One region of the Cytobacillus kochii genome, then DNA from elsewhere that is predicted to be linked to it. Evidence: riboswitches for the same ligand, from Rfam matches in the RefSeq annotation. Region 1 holds a riboswitch; each other region holds the start of a gene.
What was found. Region 1 has a riboswitch for S-adenosylmethionine ahead of LG276_RS11870 (phosphoadenylyl-sulfate reductase). Riboswitches for the same ligand answer to the same signal wherever they lie in the genome.

Region 1 (4,290 bases):
CATTGGAGGCAAACTGCTCACGCACACAATCACGGTCAGCTGCGAATGGTGAGATGAATGCCGTAACAACAATTGTTCCACTATCAACAAACAGTTTAGCTACTTCCCCAATACGGCGGATATTTTCTGTCCGGTCTTTTTCAGTAAAGCCTAAGTCTGCATTTAGACCATGTCTGACGTTATCACCATCAAGGACATATTCCTTCATACCTTCTTCAAACAATTTGGCTGATAAAGCATTTGCCAAAGTTGATTTTCCAGAACCAGATAACCCAGTAAACCATAATGTACAACTACCATGTTGCTGCTTTAAGCGACGTTCCTCTTTGGAAATGAGCGTATCGTGCCAAGTAAGATTACGGCTCCCCATATAAATCATCCTTTCTAGACGCTTGCATCACTCTTTAAGCCATTAATCAATACATCAATCACTTCTTTACGGCTGAATGTGGAAGGTGGCTGTTCACCCTTGCTTAATAGTTCTCGTACTTTTGTGCCAGATAATATCACTCGATCTTCTTGTTCATGTGGACATGTTTTATTTGAAACCATCCCTTCACAGCGGTGGCAGTAAAAGCTATGTTCAAAAAATAATGGGGTAATTCCAAGTTCTTCTTTAGTAAATTGTTGGAAAATATATTGGGCATCGTATGTACCGTAATAATTCCCAACACCGGCATGATCTCTGCCGACGATAAAATGTGTACAGCCGAAATTTTTTCTGGCTATGGCGTGAAACACTGCTTCTCTAGGGCCTGCGTATCTCATCGCTGCCGGGTAAACACCCAAATGGACACGTTCGCGAGGAAAATATTCTTTTAGTAAGATGCGATAACTTTCTAAACGGATATCAGCTGGGATATCATCTGCTTTTGTTTCACCTACTAATGGATTTACAAATAAGCCATCGACCGTCTCAAGCGCAGCTTTTTGAATATACTCATGCGCTCGGTGAATCGGATTACGCGTTTGGAAACCAACAATTGTTTCCCACCCCTTTTCTGCAAACAAAGCTCTTGTATCTTTTGGCTCTAACCAGACATCTGCAAATTCTTTCTTTTCCGTTTTTCTAATGAGGATGATTTCTCCAGCTACATAAATATTGCCTCTTTCAAAAAGTCGTTTGACCCCTGGATGGGCTTTATCTTTTGTACGATAGACCGATTGTGCTTCTGTTTCTAAATCAGGTTCGAACCACTCAGAAACAGTAATTACACCATAGGTAGTATTTTCTAAAACCAAACGGTATTGCTCCCCTTTTTGAAGTTGGGCAGCAATCGTAACATCAACAGGTAATGTGATGGGGATGGACCATATTGTCCCATCGCTTAATCTCATTTCATGAACGACAGATTCATAATCTTCTTTTCCTAGAAAGCCTATTAATGGACTAAATAATCCAACGGCTATTAGCTCTAAATCACTTAGTGCAACTTTGTCAATCTCTATCGACTTTGACACTTTAGAAATATCAAATTCTGGCTCAAATCTTTGAATTAATGTTCCTCCATGTGGGCTAGGTATGCTCATCTGTTTACTCCTTTTTTATGAATTAGTATGCAAGCCGCATTCTGTTTTCGTTAAGCCTTGCCAGCGGCCAGCACGGGAATCATCACCGCCACTAGCTGGTTGTGTACAGGGAAAACAACCAATGCTCGGATAAGTTGCATCATGTAAGCTGTTATAAGGCAACTGCTTTTCTTTGATATAATCCCACACATCATCTATACGCCAATGAATAAGTGGGCAAATTTTGATATTAGTGAATTTCTCATCACGATTTAAGAAATTCGTCTGTTTTCTTTCAGGTGATTGCTCGCGCCTAAGTCCAGATATCCAAGCTTTTTTTTCTTGCATTGCTTCTTGTAAAGGCAACACTTTACGTAATTGGCAACATTGATTCGGGTCGCTTTTCCATAATGCTGACCCATATTGTGTGGCTTGTTCATCCAATGTAAGCTTAGGTTTTTTCATCTCAATTTGAAGCGTAGGAAAACGTGATTTTATTTCCTCGATTACTTGGTATGTTTCAGGAAAGTGTAAATCGGTATCAAGAAAAACAATTCTGGCATCACTTTTTATTTGTGCGATGAGGTCAATTAGAACAATAGCTTCAGCACCGAAACTAGAAGCGTACACAATTTCCTCTTCGTCATATGTGCCATAAGCCCACTCTAGAACCTGTTTGGCTCCTTTCGTTGATTGATCAATAGCGAAGGTAGCAGAAATGTCTTTCCAGTTTTTATAAGAGAGCGGTTGATTCATTTAATCCCCCTTTTCCAATAAAAAAAGACGGCATTTCCTCCGTAAAAGGAAATGTCCGCCTTTAGTTGTCTAATCAGCGAATCTTATTATTTTTTTATTCATCACCTTCTTAAATAAAAAACACCTTTTCAAAAAGAAAAGGTGTAGGATGGAAAAATTTTGACACCTTATCTTTCAAAATGAATCAACATTTTGCTGGAATTAGCACCTTGCACTAAGCAGGTTGCCGGGTTTCATCGGGCCAGTCCCTCCACCTCTCTGGATAAGAAAATATTGGATAAGATAAATCCTAACATACTATCAATAAAAGTCAAGACAAAAATCTAATTTTTATGATTTATCAGAATTATTTAACTGAAACTGATGAATATACATAAAGTTGAGAAAAAGTTTATTTTTTCTGAGAGCGTGTCCCAAATATCCTCATAAAAGAAATAACGTTTTATAAAGGGTGTAACTGCCTAAAGATTAGTTAACATATAGTAAAAAAGATGGTACGAGCTTCTATTTTGATGGTCTCAATTGTTCTTTGATACTAAATCGAAAAACAATCATATTAGGAGAATTATATACTGCATTTACAACTAAAAGATTTCCTCCACAAGCTGCCCTAGAAATATTAAATACATAATACTTCTCACTTAGCTAAAAGTAAACTTTCAACCTACCTTCATTCTCTTAAAGTAGGATTAATAAGAATAAAAGCTTTATCCCAACTTTTCTTGTGTTTTTGGAGCCAGATGTAAGTCAGAACATTTACCAGCCTTCAAAATAAAACTATCCGAATATTCAGTATATTTAATTTCTAATTTTTTTCCTAGCTTAATGACTTTATCCAAATCTACACCCGTTGAAATACCCATCTCTTCAAAACCATGAATAAGGTCTTCAGAGGAGATATTTCCAGTGGCGTTTGGTGCATAAGGGCAGCCACCTAGTCCAGCAATCGAGCTATCAAAATCCCGAACACCCATTTCATAGCCTGCTACGGCATTGGCAAAAGCCATCCCTCTCGTATTATGCAAATGTAAGGAGAAGGATAATTCTGGGAATTTATTAGTGAGATGACCAATAATGCGCTTAACTTTTACTGGATTTGCCATCCCTGTTGTATCAGCTAACGATAACTGATATATTCCCATATCTATATATCTTTTGCAAATCTCTTCAATTCTCACCAAAGGTACATCTCCTTCGTAAGGACATCCAAATATGACAGAAATGCTGCCTGATACACCCATAGAAGCTTCTGCTGCGCGTTTTACTAGCGGTTCAAAACCTTTCATTGCATCGAACGTTTTGCTATTAGCGTTACTGATACTGTGGGAATCTGTTGCTGAAAGCATTAGTTTTACTTTATCTACTTCTGCTTCAATCGCTCTTTCTAATCCTTGTAAATTCGGGACAAGCGCACGTAGTTTTACCCCTTGCTTGCGCTTAATTTTTTGCAGTACTTCAGCAGCGTCCGACAGCTGAGGAATCGCTTTTGGGTGAACAAAAGATGTGACCTCAATTTGCTTGAAACCGCAGTTAATCATTGAATTAATCCATTCGACCTTTTCTTCTGTAGGAATGATTTCTGCCAGACTTTGAAAGCCATCACGGGGGCAAACTTCAGAAATAATGACCTCTTCTTTCAAATTCATGTTTTTCCCTCCTTAGATTACGTTATTTTCTCTTAGGATCTCAATTTCTTCATCATTATAATTAAGAATGCCAGAAAGGATTTCCTCATTGTTCTCTCCCAATTCTGGACCTACATTACGAACAGCCCCAGGTGTCTCAGAGAATTTAGGGATGATACCAGGCATTTTTATTTTTCCTAGACGAGGGTGGTCGACCTCTATGATATTTTGTCGTTCTTTATAGTGAGTGTCCTCGAATATATCTTTAATACTATATATTGGACTAATTGGGACCCCATAATCATCTAGCAGATTCTGCAATTCTTCTCTATTAAATTGTTTCACCCAATCGGCAACAATACCGTTTGTTTCCTCAAATCGGCTAAGGCGGGCGGCATTA
Region 2 (4,290 bases), 1.1 Mb from region 1:
TTTTGATTACTATACTGATCAAACTTTATATGGATTGAAAAAGTTGAATCTAAATAACCAATTTAGTGATGCTACGCAAATGCGAGAATATTTATCGTATCAATTAATGGAGAATATGGGGTTACCCACACCTGCTTATTCTTATATGTATGTGACCATTAATGGTCAGGAATGGGGATTATATTTAGGTGTTGAACAAGTAGACGAAGTGATGCTTGGAAGATATTTTGAAAATCCATATGGATCATTGTACAAGCCAGATGGTACAAATAGTGACTTGAAATGGGTAAGTGATGATATTGATGATTACTCAGGTTTAAACTTGAAATCAGAGGAGCAAGATGAACAAGCGTTAATAGATATGTTAGATAGTATCAATAATGGTGGCGATTTAGAAGAAACCTTAGATGTGGATCAAGTATTACGATATTTTGCAGTAAATACGGCTGTTGTTAGCATGGATAGTTACCAAGGACAAATGAAGCATAACTATTATTTATATGAAAATGATGGTAAGTTCTCAGTTATTCCGTGGGACTATAATATGGCATTTGGTGGCTTTGGAGTTGGTATGGCATTTGGTGGACAAATGAATGGAGATTTCTCAGCTGCTGAAGAAAACCAAGGTGAAGACAAACAAGACCAAGCACCACAAGGCGGAATGGACAACTTCACCGGTGGCATCGGAAATAGTGATTTATTGAGTGAAGATACGATTAATTTCAGTATATCTGAACCTATAGCTGGTACTACCTTAGAAGAAAGACCGTTACTTAATGCACTATTATCTAATGAAGAATATAAAAAACAATATGAAGCGTATCTTAAACAGATAGCCGAAGATTATATGACAAAAGAGTCTTACCAAAATACAACTACACAAATTAGTGCATTGATTCTTCCTTATGTCGAACAGGATCTTACCAAGTTTTATACAACAGAAGCATTTCTCGAAGCGGTGCAGGGTGATGAGAGTTTACCAGCATTTGCTGAGGCGAGATCAGAATCGATACTTGCTCAGCTCTCAGGTGAATTAGAAGTAGAATCACAAGCTTCTGAAGTTAATAACATGTTCCCTGGCCGAGCTGGTGGTGATGACCAGGAAGGTCAAGAAGGAGGAGAAGGATTTCAACCGCCAAATGGAAATAAAGGAAACGCTGATGGTGAAATGCCTGAACGTCCGCAAAGCAACGGAGATTTTCCGCAGGGAGGAAATTTTGAGCCACCTGAAGGGTTTGAAGGTATGCCTGGTGGTGAGGGACATGGACAAGGACAAGGACAGCAACCTAGTACAGTAAAGTTCAAAACGTCAGCAATCATCTTGTATGTGGGCCTAATCACAGCTTTATTAGGAACAACTTTTTTTATCTTCCTGTTTAAACGAAGAGGAAGATAAGTAAATGCATAAATAATCAAAATACTATTGACAATTAATTCAATACCCGATAAAATTTCCTTTATCAAAGCAACACAATAAATTGAATATGATTCTTATCGAGAGAGACTGAGGGACCAGGCCCGAAGATGTCCGGCAACCTCCTTTTAAAGGGAAGGTGCTAAATCCTGCAGAATGATTTCATTCTGAAAGATAAGGTTTAATAACAATCATTTGTTGAGCCTCTTTCAAAGTGAAAGAGGCTCATTTTATGTTGTAGAGGATTTAGGGAGGGTGAGGTAAATGATTGAAGTCAATCATTTAGTGAAAATTTATAAAAGCAAAAAGAAGCAAGTAATAGGCGTTGACAATGTATCTCTTTCTATTAAAGAAGGGGAAATATACGGGATTATTGGCTATAGTGGAGCAGGGAAAAGTTCTTTATTACGCTGTCTAAATTTATTGGAGAGACCGACATCTGGTGAAGTGAAAATTGATGGCGTTGATTTAACGACTTTAACAAGTAAAGAATTAAGAAAAGCAAGGCAGAAGATAGGTATGATTTTTCAGCATTTTTATTTAGCGAGTTCGAAGACAGTGTATGAGAATATTGCCTTTGCTTTAAAAGCGGCAGGTAAAAGTCCGAAAGAAATAGATATCAGGGTGAAAGAACTATTAGAATTAGTGGGTTTAGCAGATAAAATTCATCAGTATCCCACGCAATTAAGTGGTGGTCAGAAGCAAAGGGTAGGAATAGCCAGAGCACTTGCTAATGATCCAAAGGTTTTACTTTGCGATGAAGCCACTTCAGCCCTAGACCCTAAAACAACAAAATCAATCCTGAACTTATTAAAATCAATTAATAAAAAGCTGGGATTAACCATCGTACTTATCACTCATGAGATGGAAGTAGTCAAAGAGATTTGTCATAGGTTAGCTGTTATGCAAGATGGAAAGGTCATAGAAGAGGGACCGGTGTATGATATATTTGCGAATCCAATTGAACCACTTACAAGAGATTTTATTCAGAGTATTCTTCAATTTGACTTACCACAACAATTGATTGAAAACAGGAAGGGAACAATCATTAAAATCCAATTTAAAGGTGCAATAGCAGAAGAATCTGTTGTTTCTGAACTGTTCCAAACATTCAAAGTAAAAGGAAATATTCTTCACGGCAAGATTGAATATATTCAAGAAGTACCTCTTGGTATTTTTATTATGGAGTTAACTGGTGAAATACCTGAAATAGAAAGAGCTATACAATATATTCAAGATAGAACACAGAATTTGGAGGTAGTTGAACATGTTGCTTGAGTCCATTCAGGCGTTACTTCCTGAACTAAATACAGCTGTATTACAAACGATTTATATGGTCGCCATTTCTTTAGTTGCGGCACTTATACTAGGTCTTCCACTAGGTATCTTATTATTCGTTACAGACGAAGGGCTGTTCTTAAAGAATAGATTTGTAAATGCCGTTACTGGTTGGATTGTCAATTTGATCCGCTCTATTCCTTATATTATTTTGTTAGTAGCTCTATTGCCGTTAACAAAATTAATTGCAGGTTCAACTATTGGTCCTACAGCGGCTTCTGTTTCATTATCTGTAGCAGCGATTCCATTTTTTGCAAGATTGGTTGAAACATCCTTAAGAGAAATAGATAAAGGAGTCATTGAATCTGCAGTAGCAGTAGGCGCTTCCCCTTGGATGATAATTAAGGAAATCCTTGTCCCAGAAGCGAAACCTGGAATTGTTCAAGGTTTAACGATTACGACTATTAGTTTAATCGGCTATTCGGCAATGGCAGGTATTATTGGCGGCGGGGGTATTGGTGATTTAGCGATACGTTTCGGTTACTATCGCTATGATAATGTCATTATGATTACGACAGTCATTGTCCTCGTTGTATTGGTGCAAATTATTCAAATTGGTGGGGATAAATTAACTAAATATGTAGATAAGAGATAATAAATTCAAATAATAGATATAGTAAAGGGGAATGGAGCCTTTACTATATTTATTTATCCTAATGAATGAGTATTAAAGAGAAGATGGAAACAGACGGGGAGGAAGGATTCTATGAGCACGATAACAGCTTCATCTAAGGAAGCGTATTTAGCTGAACAACTCGCTCGACCATTTATTAAGACGGCTCAACAAGAAGAATTATTTCATAAAGCTACGATATTAGCAGAAGGATTTAGTAAGAGGGCGCAAAAGATTGATGAAAATGCAGAGTTCCCTTTTGAGAATTTTGAAGAATTAAAACAATCAAATTATTTAAGTTTGACGATTCCGAAAGAATATGGTGGTAAAGAGATTTCCTTATATGAATATTTCTTAATACAAGAAAGGATTGCCCAAGGTGATGCATCTACGGCTTTATGTATTGGTTGGCACTTAGGTGTTATCTATGATTTAAGGGTTAAGCGGAAATGGAAGGAAGAACAGTTTGCCAAGTTATGCGAAACGGTTATCAAAGATAATAAATTGATTAACCGCTGTGCAACAGAGGCAGCAACCGGCAGTCCAACCCGTGGTGGACTACCAGCGACTACTGCGGTGAAAAAAGGAACACAATGGATCTTGAATGGAAGAAAATCTTTTGCTTCGATGGCACCAGGCTTAGATTTTTCTCTTATTACAGCAACGATAGAAGCTTCAGGAGAAATTGGTATATTCCTTGTACCGCATGAGAACCCTGGTTTAAAAGTGGAATCAAATTGGAATATGCTAGGGATGCGGGGCACACGTAGTGACGATCTAGTGTTAGAGAATGTAATTGTAGAAGAAACAGCATTAGTCGAAATAGAAGGTGTTCATTTTTATGCGATTCCTAATGCATGGTTACTACATTCAGCTGCTTGCTTTATTGGCGTTGCTATTGCAGCTCGGAACTATGCCATTATTT
Region 3 (4,290 bases), 750 kb from region 1:
TCTTTGGTGTCGGAGATGTAACCGATATTGAAGAAAAATTAGAAGGCATCCGCTACGAAAAAAGTGAAATTGAAAAGGCGCTAGCTGGTATAAATATAAAACATTATTTCGGTAATATCACAATAGAAGACTTTGTGAATTTAGTATATTAAAGCTGTATCAGTCTGTGAATACTAAGGCATGAAAGTATTTTCACCGTTAAGGATGAAGAACTTTTATGCTTTTTTATTTTATTAATAAAGAAAAAAATAGTGTAGATCTTAGTAGACTACTTGAATCCTGAAATTTCTTTTAATATAATAAATTTAGAAAATTTATATTATAAAAATGAATGACTATTCATTCAGAAAAGAGGGAGAAACTTGAATTTAACAAGTCAGCTTCACAAGATTGCCTTAGAAAATGGGGAAAAAAATGCGTATTATTTTATGGATCAAGCAAGTACATACGCTGAGCTCGATGAACAAGTAACAAGGTTTGCATCAGGACTTTCGTCATTAGGTATAAAGGAAGGCGATCATATTGCCTTGCTACTTGGTAATTCGCCGCATTTTGTTATTAGTTTATATGGTGCGTTAAAGCTAGGGGCAAAGGTAATACCGATAAACCCTATCTATACGCCTGAAGAAATTGGCTATATTTTAAAAGATGGCGATGTAAAAGCGGTGATTATGCTTGAGCAATTATTACCATTAGCAGAAAAAATGCATCATTTATTAACCGATATTAAGCATTATATTGTCTGCGAAACCGGTCAAACAAGTGGACTTCCAGCTCTGGGAGATAAGTCGGTATTTCCTAAATTGAAATCGTTTTCAGAGCTTGTTTCCAATGGGGATGTAACATTTGCTGATGCAGATGTGACACCCGATGATGTCGCGATTATACTCTATACATCAGGAACAACAGGCAAACCTAAAGGAGCCATGTTAACTCATCGTAACCTGTTTAGTAATGCGAGTGATGTCGCGGACTATTTGCAAATTAATGAACGTGACACGGTGATTACAACCTTACCTATGTTTCACGTGTTTTGCTTAACGGTTGCTTTGAATGCACCTCTTATAAGTGGAGCAACGATCTTAATAGACCCTAAATTTAGTCCGAAAGAAATTTTCCGTTTAGCGGAAAAATACAAGCCAACTGTTTTTGCCGGCGTTCCTACAATGTATAATTTTCTTTATCAATATCCTGAAGGCAACCCTGATGTCTTCCAATCTATGAGATTATGTATTTCTGGAGGTGCTTCACTACCTGTTGCATTGTTAGAAAATTTCGAGAAAAAATTCAATGTGGTTATTTCTGAAGGCTATGGGTTATCAGAAGCTTCTCCGGTCACATGCTTTAACCCACTAGATCGTCCACGGAAACCGGGGTCGATTGGCACATCTATTATTCATGTTGAAAATAAAGTAGTTAATGAATTGGGAGAAGAGGTCGCTGTAGGTGAAGTAGGGGAGCTTGTTGTGAAAGGCCCTAACGTTATGAAAGGATATTACAAAATGCCTGAAGAAACAGCTGCCTGTTTAAAGGAAGGTTGGTTATATACAGGTGACCTAGCTAAGAAGGACGAAGAAGGATACTTCTACATTGTTGACCGTAAGAAAGATATGATAATTGTTGGCGGCTATAATGTGTATCCAAGGGAAGTAGAAGAGGTTTTTTATGACCATCCTGACATTGTTGAAGCGGCTGTTTTAGGTGTACCTGATCAGAATACAGGAGAAAAAGTTTTAGCCTATATTGTACCTAAAACTGAAAATTTAACGGAGGCACATTTATTGGCCTATTGTAAAGAAAAGTTAGCTAAATACAAAATCCCTTCCTCTATAGAATTTTTAGAAGAATTGCCGAAGAATACAACAGGAAAGATACTGCGTCGTGCTCTAAAGAAAAAGGTCTTAGAAAATCAAGAAGCATAAGTTAAAAAAACATGTTGACAAAAGATTCTAAATATTTTAGAGTTACTATATCAATTAAATAACCACTATCTAGAGAGGTGGAGGGACTGGCCCTACGAAGCCTCGGCAACAGACTTAGCATCGAAAGTACTGTGCCAATTCCAGCAAGCTAGTATTTTAGCTTGAAAGATAGGAAGAGAATGAAATATTTATGAGCGTACGTTACCTCTTCCTTTTTAGGAAGAGGTTTTTTTATGGCTGATTGGACCACCAAAAGCGATAAACATTCTTAGCACAATTGATAAATACATTATTATGCTTCTTTTGTAGAAGCGTTAGAGGAGGTAATGGCAGTATGAGTTATAAAAAACAAATGATATTGAATGCATTTGAAATGACAAGTGCAATGCACAATTCTCATGGGCTATGGAAGCATAAAGATTCCAAACGACATCGTGCCTATAAAGATATTAATTATTGGATGGAATTAGCCAAAACACTCGAGAAGGGAAAATTCGATGCTGTCTTTTTTGCGGATGTATTAGGTGTTTATGATACGTATAAAGAAAGCAAAGAACCTTCAATTAATGATGGATTACAGTTTCCTGTTAATGATGGGGCGTTTGTCATCCCTGCTATGGCTGCAGTGACAGAGCATCTGTCATTTGCATTAACGGTGAGTACAACATATGAGCCACCTTTTGGGCAGGCAAGACGATTTTCCACATTAGATCATTTGACAAAAGGAAGAGTGGCATGGAACATCGTTACTTCCTATCTTCCTAATGCAGCAAGAAATTTTGGTTTCAAAGATATGATCAAACACGATAAGCGTTATGAAATTGCCGATGAATATATGGATGTCGTTTATAAACTGTGGGAATCAAGCTGGGAAGATGGAGCGGTGATAGAAGATACAGAACAAGGGCTATTAATCGACCGTAAGAAAATCCATGAAATTCACCATAAGGGAGAATATTTTGAAGTCGAAGGACCGCATTTAACAGAACCTTCACAACAAAGAACACCTGTTTTATATCAAGCAGGGACTTCTCCTAAAGGTCGTGCTTTTGCAGCAAAACATGCAGAATGTGTATTTGTAGGTGGGCCAACTCCTGAAAGAGTAAGACATTATACAGAGGATATTCGAAAACAAGCGGCTGAATATGGCAGAAACCCGGAAGATATTAAAATATTCACTTTCCTAACAGTCATTGTAGGTAAGACAACTGAAGAAGCGGAAGAGAAATTTGCTGAATACAACCAATTATGGAGTGCAGATGCAGCGAAAGCACAGTTTGGGGGCGCAAGCGGTTATAATGTTGCGGAATTTACAAAGGATGAGTTAGATAACCCATTTGAATTTAAAGCTACAGAGCATGGGCATTATAAAGCTGCTTCATTAACGAAAGATGCGAAGAAAAAACTATCGATTAAAGAAGCGATTTCAAAATTAGAAGGATTAGATAGAGACAACATAATTGTCGGCAATCCATCAGAAGTAGCAGACCAAATTCAATATCAGTTTGAAGCCTCTGGGGTCGATGGTTTTAATTTAAATCATTTAGTAACGCCAGCAGATTTGGAAGATTTTATTGAGCTTGTTATTCCGATTCTACAAGAACGTGGTTTATATAAAAAGGAATACAAACAGGGTACGTTAAGAGAAAAGCTTTTTACTCACGGCTCGCCTCTTTTACCGAGTGGTCATCCAGGAAGTAAATTTCGTAAAGGCGAAAAAATAAACAATTAAAATAAGAGGTGAAGGGTATGAGAAAAGTTTGGTTACTATTTTTTGTACTGATTTGTTGCACTGTTTTAAGTGCATGTGGGGCATCAGGTTCATCCGGCGAAGAAAAGAAAGAGATGGTATTAGGGGCGACAGTTCCTTATAGTGATATGCTTGAGCAAGGTGTAGCACCACTACTTGAGGAAAAAGGGTACAAAGTAGAAGTAAAGGAATTTAATGATTATGTTCAACCGAATATTGCTTTAGATAGTGGAGATTTGGATGGTAATTTATTTCAACATAAAGTGTACTTAGAGAATTTTAACTCTGAAAAAGGGATGGATCTAGTAGATATTATTTCTGTTCCTACAGCTCCAATTGGTATATATTCAGAAAAATTCAACTCCCTTGAAGAAGTGAAAGATGGCAGCACGATGGCCATTGCTAATGATCCTACAAATTTAGCGAGAGGATTAACAGTTGCGCGTGATGCTGGTTTAATAGAATTGAAAGATGATATAAACCCAGTCAATGCAACAGTTAATGATGTATTATCTAACCCGAAAAATTTGAAATTCCATGAAGTAGATGCAGCCCAACTGCCAAGGTCTCTTGAATCAGTTGATCTTGCTGCTGTTAATGGTAACTTTGCGGTTGCTG

Region 2: another riboswitch for S-adenosylmethionine. It lies ahead of LG276_RS06650 (methionine ABC transporter ATP-binding protein); the one in region 1 lies ahead of LG276_RS11870 (phosphoadenylyl-sulfate reductase).
Region 3: another riboswitch for S-adenosylmethionine. It lies ahead of LG276_RS08190 (LLM class flavin-dependent oxidoreductase); the one in region 1 lies ahead of LG276_RS11870 (phosphoadenylyl-sulfate reductase).

Annotation. Positions count from the first base shown of each region.
Region 1 covers NZ_CP085254.1:2,283,624-2,287,913, forward strand. The annotation lists gene cysC (adenylyl-sulfate kinase) at 1-370, opposite strand, end outside; gene sat (sulfate adenylyltransferase) at 385-1,530, opposite strand; gene LG276_RS11870 (phosphoadenylyl-sulfate reductase) at 1,546-2,265, opposite strand; SAM riboswitch class I at 2,430-2,534, opposite strand; gene LG276_RS11875 (hydroxymethylglutaryl-CoA lyase) at 2,973-3,911, opposite strand; gene LG276_RS11880 (CaiB/BaiF CoA-transferase family protein) at 3,924-4,290, opposite strand, start outside.
Region 2 covers NZ_CP085254.1:1,226,573-1,230,862, forward strand. The annotation lists gene LG276_RS06645 (CotH kinase family protein) at 1-1,396, shown strand, start outside; SAM riboswitch class I at 1,489-1,595, shown strand; gene LG276_RS06650 (methionine ABC transporter ATP-binding protein) at 1,679-2,692, shown strand; gene LG276_RS06655 (methionine ABC transporter permease) at 2,682-3,347, shown strand; gene LG276_RS06660 (acyl-CoA dehydrogenase family protein) at 3,459-4,290, shown strand, end outside.
Region 3 covers NZ_CP085254.1:1,535,358-1,539,647, forward strand. The annotation lists gene LG276_RS08180 (lipoate--protein ligase) at 1-152, shown strand, start outside; gene LG276_RS08185 (fatty acid--CoA ligase family protein) at 363-1,922, shown strand; SAM riboswitch class I at 1,985-2,097, shown strand; gene LG276_RS08190 (LLM class flavin-dependent oxidoreductase) at 2,257-3,654, shown strand; gene LG276_RS08195 (MetQ/NlpA family ABC transporter substrate-binding protein) at 3,672-4,290, shown strand, end outside.